DNA from 2 places in the Rhizobium sp. 57MFTsu3.2 genome. Region 2 is predicted to be linked to the other one. Evidence: riboswitches for the same ligand, from Rfam matches in the RefSeq annotation. Region 2 holds a riboswitch; the other holds the start of a gene.
The links. A riboswitch is a leader RNA that binds a small molecule or an ion and turns the genes downstream of it on or off. The one in region 2 is predicted to bind FMN.

Region 1 (2,466 bases), on a different contig from region 2:
GCTGGTCCGCAGACCGGAAGCAATCGAGTGGGATGGCACGGTGGAAACGCCCGTCATCGCGACGGTCGAAGGGCTCGACGAAACGGGTGCAACCATAGCTCACTGAGCTTTGTTTGCCACATTCGTGCCCAATTGCTTAAAAACCCTGAAAAGGCTGGCGTTTTCGCCAGCCTTTTTTTGTGAAATTGGCGCACGGGTGCTTGCATTTCCTTGATTTGCAGGCTCTTTGGGGTGCGGCGGGCCTGATGAACTCTATTCTGCGCCTGGCTTATAGATTTGAGTCGTTTCGAACCATTTAGAAAGGGGTGGAAACATGAACAAGAATGAACTCGTGTCCGCAGTTGCCGAAAAGGCAGGACTCTCGAAGACCGACGCTGCTTCCGCGGTTGATGCTGTTTTCGAAGTCGTCCAGGCTGAACTGAAGGGCAAGGGCGACGTTCGCCTCGCTGGTTTTGGTAGCTTCACCGTCTCCCATCGCGCAGCCACGAAGGGCCGCAACCCGTCCACCGGCGCAGAAGTCGATATTCCGGCTCGCAACGTGCCGAAGTTCACGCCCGGCAAGGGCCTGAAGGACGCCGTCAACGGCTGATATGAATTTACTTGGCGGCCGGGCAACGAGACCGGCGGCACAAGTTTCGAAGGGTTCGGCCACGGCCGAACCCTTTTTGCTTTTCGCGGCCTTGTCGGCACGCGCGGCATGTCATACGAAATGACCGTTCTCAGGGCGGGGTGAAAGTACCTACCGGCGGTAAAGGCCTTGGCCCCAGCCCGCGAGCGCCTTTTGGTCGTGTGCCGAGAGGGTCAGCAGATCCGGTGCAATTCCGGAGCCGACGGTTACAGTCCGGATGAAAGAGAATGAGCGGAGCGGGCGAGGGTGGATTCTGCCCTCGCTGCTGTATCGCGCTCATGCGTCCTGATTTGTGTTGGTTTCGGAAAGAAAGACATGAATCAGACTTCCCCTACGTTTTCCGCTTCGCGAGCAATGGTCGGTGCTGCCTGGATGATTGCCGCGGGCATCGCCTTCTCTATCCTCAATGTCGTCACGCAATGGCTGACGATGAAGCTCGCTTTCCTCTCGGCCTCGGCAGCCTTCTGGCAATATGCCTTTGCCCTGGTGTTCTCGCTGCCCTTTCTCTGGCGCGCCGGTCTTGGGGCAATGAGAACGCGTTATCACTGGCGTCATGTTGTACGAGTCGCCTTGGCTGCCTTTGGGGGTAACGACCTGGGTCGCGGGGCTTGCGCAAGTACCCATCTGGCAGGCGATTGCGCTGGTAATGACGTCTCCGTTCTTCATCATCATGGGCGCACGCATCTACCTTGGTGAGTATATCGGCCCTGCGCGATGGGCCGCGACCGCAACCGGTTTCCTGGGAGCGATGATCATCCTGCAGCCCTGGTCGGACAGCTTCAGTTGGGCGGCGCTCCTGCCGATCCTCTCGGCCCTTCTCTGGGGCGCCTCTTCGTTGATCACCAAGAGCCTTACCGGAGTCGAGCGACCGGAGACCATCACCGTTTGGCTGCTCGCGCTCCTCACGCCGATCAACGGCGGATTGGCGCTAGCGGCTGGCTTCGACATTCCGACCGGCTTGACGCTCCTGCTTTTCGTTGCGGCGGGCCTCCTGACCGTGATGGCGCAGTATTTTCCTGACGTTAGCCTATTCGGCAGCCGATGCCGCTTACATTCAGCCATTCGACGATCTCAAGCTGCCGCTCAACGTGTTCGCCGGCTGGCTGGTCTTCGGCTATGCGCCGACCGGCTATCTGTGGTTGGGCGCGGTGCTGATCCTTGGGGCATCGCTCTTCATCATGCGGAACGAAATGAAGAAGGAGCGGGAGACCCGCTAGCGCGTTCAAAATATGACATCGGTGTCATCCCGGTGTCATGCCCATCCCCCAGAAAAACCTTGTGTGAACTCATGGGGGATTTCATGACAACTGTATCGCGCAAGACAGTGCTCGTTGCGGCGCTCCTGGCGACGGCCGCGTTTCCGGCCGCCGCAGAGCCCGTTTTCAATCGTATCGCAACCTTTCCGGTGGCATCCAACCTGCCACAGGAGAAAGACAAGCTCTCGGCCACTTCGGCGGAAATCATCACGGCTACCGACGACGGCATGACGCTGATCTATAGCGACAGCCCACTCGGAGCGATTGGTTTTGTCGATATCTCAGACGCCAAGGCTCCGAAGGCCGGGGGCGAGCTGATGATGGACGGCGAGCCGACATCCGTGACATCAACCGCCGGAAAGGCGCTCGTTGCCGTCAATACGTCGAAGAGCAAGGCAAAGCCTTCTGGGCGTCTCGCGATCGTCGACGTTGCCACCAAGAAGATCGAGAACGCATGCGACCTTGGGGGGCAGCCGGATTCGATCGCACTCAACAAGGACAAGACGCTCGGCGCGATCGCGATCGAAAACGAGCGTGACGAAGAGGTGAACGACGGCAAGATTCCGCAGATGCCGGCAGGCG
Region 2 (2,466 bases):
CCGAGATCATTCTGGCCGCCTCCTGAAGACGGCCTGAGGAATTTCGGCTGCCTCTTTGAGCTTCAACATCGTCAGACAATTAGAAGGAAAGACTATGAGACGCTTCGAAAACAAAACCGTCGTCATCACCGGCGGAAGCCGCGGTATTGGTGCTGCAATTGCCAAGCGGTTCGCGCGAGAAGGAGCCAACCTCGTGGTTTCCGCCAACGAAGACTCGGTCCATGCCGTCGCTGAGCAGATCAAGGCGGACGGTGGCAAAGCTATCTCGTTTGTCGGAGACGTGACAGATAAGGCCAGCGTTAAGGCACTCTACGACGCAGCGGAAAAGGAATTTGGCACGATCGACGTATCCATTCAGAACGCGGGTGTCATTACCATTGCCCGTATCGAGGATATGACCGAAGGCGAATGGGACAAGGTTCTGGCAGTTAACACCAAGGGTGTCTTCCTGTGTGCCCAGGAAGCGATTTTGCGGATGCGCAAGCATGGACGCGGTGGACGTATCATCAATACGGCGTCGGGTCAGGCACGCGACGGCTTTATCTTCACCCCACACTATGCTGCTTCAAAGATGGGCGTTGTTGGCATCACTCAAAGTCTCGCCAAGGAAGTCGCAAAGGAAAACATCACCGTGAACGCCTTCTGCCCGGGCATCATCGAGACAGATATGTGGGCCTACAACGATCAGGCTTGGGGCAAGCTGCTTGGCAATTATGGCCCTGGAGAACTGATGAAGGAATGGGTCGAAGGCATTCCTATGAAGCGTGCTGGGTCGGGCGAGGACGTCGCTGGCCTCGTCACCTTCCTTGCCAGCGACGATGCTACCTACATCACCGGCCAGACGATCAATGTTGATGGTGGCTTGATCATGTCCTAGCCCCGTTCGACAATGAGGAACGGTGCGTTTATAGCGGGAAGGGAGTTTTCGCCAGTTTATCGCGACGTTGCTCTTGCGGACTGATGCAGTGAATGTCTATGTTACGCATGTTCTCAGGGCGGGGTGTAATTCCCCACCGGCGGTATCGAGGCAACTCGGAGCCCGCGAGCGCCTTCGCGAAAGCGAAGGGTCAGCAGATCCGGTGAGATGCCGGAGCCGACGGTCATAGTCCGGATGGAAGAGAGCAACGCAGGGGTCGTCGTGTTTGACGACGACTTGTATGCTTGTTCGCCCAAGGGAAAATTGTGGCTGTTAAAGGCCATGCTCGCCGCTCACCGCGGCAACCCTTGAAAGGCAGAAGAGAATGGCAATTTCCAAGATTGATGATGCGATCGCCGCGATTGCGCGTGGCGAGATCGTCGTTGTTGTCGATGACCGCGATCGTGAAAACGAAGGGGATCTCGTGATTGCCTCCCAAGCAATCACTCCTCAATCGATCGCGTTCATGATGAACAACGCGCGTGGTCTCATCTGCGTTGCGATGGAAGGCGAAAGGCTCGACGAGCTCGATATTCCCCTGATGGTTCCGCGCAATACTGAAGTGCTCAAAACAGCGTTCACTGTGTCCGTGGACTATATCCCAGAAACAACAACCGGGATTTCTGCTGCCGATCGCGCAGCGACCGTTCGGGCCCTCGTCACCGACGGCTCTCGTCCCGAGGATTTTGCACGACCAGGACATATCTTCCCGCTGAGAGCCCATCCAAACGGCGTTCTCTCTCGTCCGGGCCACACGGAAGCGGCGGTAGATCTTGCCCGGCTTGCTGGTCTTTCACCATCGGGGGTGATCTGCGAAGTGGCAAACGACGACGGAACGATGGCTCGGCTACCCGAGCTGGAAGTGTTTGCTGAAAGACACGGTCTCCACCTAATCACGATCGAAGATCTCATCGCGTATAGAACGTCCAGCCTGTCTTCCAAGGCCGCATGATTTTCGGAATTGCAGGCGCGATTTCCATTGGGGAATCGCGCCGAAGCTAAAGATGGACGTCAGCCGACGGACGGGTAGCAAAGTACGGCTGCGTGCGACATGTCCGCCATCGGATAGCTTTTTACGGGACGCTCCCTTCCCGTTGGTCTTTAGGCGGCTAAAAAACGCCAAGTCTCGCACCGCCGTGGCTACTAAGGCTAATACATCCAAGGGTGGGTCGGTCGCCGACACGTTTTCGGCCGTAGCGTTAGACCTGGATGGCGAAATAACTGAGCTCAGATCTCAATTGGCTCAAAAACTGCTATTGCAGAATGAGCCATTAAAGCAACTGCTTGCGCGTTATAGCGGGTATGGAGTCAAGCGGACCAAGTGATTTCGGTGTGGCCGGACCAGCATCCGACACGAGCTTGTTGTTGTCGTCTGAAAGATAAAGCCCTTTAGCGCCCGCTGCAGCAGCCCTAGCCGTAGCTTTGGGTTGCCGTCGACTTCCGCAGAGAAAATCAGGGAGTCGGATTCTTTTGAACTATCCGCTCAAGACTCAAGCTTTACCGCCGCACATGTTCACTGTATGTTCTGCTTCATAGCGAGGTTGATGGAC

Region 1: linked by a shared signal. The riboswitch ahead of AF71_RS13960 (DMT family transporter) and the one ahead of ribB (3,4-dihydroxy-2-butanone-4-phosphate synthase) in region 2 are both predicted to bind FMN.

What each region holds. Positions count from the first base shown of each region.
Region 1 is NZ_JDWI01000011.1:50,906-53,371, forward strand. It holds gene lon (endopeptidase La) at 1-106, shown strand, start outside; gene hupB (DNA-binding protein HupB) at 314-589, shown strand; FMN riboswitch at 712-861, shown strand; partial or broken gene AF71_RS13960 (DMT family transporter) at 944-1,845, shown strand; gene AF71_RS13965 (esterase-like activity of phytase family protein) at 1,917-2,466, shown strand, end outside.
Region 2 is NZ_JDWI01000049.1:9,917-12,382, reverse strand. It holds gene tpiA (triose-phosphate isomerase) at 1-26, shown strand, start outside; gene AF71_RS29740 (glucose 1-dehydrogenase) at 95-877, shown strand; FMN riboswitch at 983-1,127, shown strand; gene ribB (3,4-dihydroxy-2-butanone-4-phosphate synthase) at 1,242-1,868, shown strand.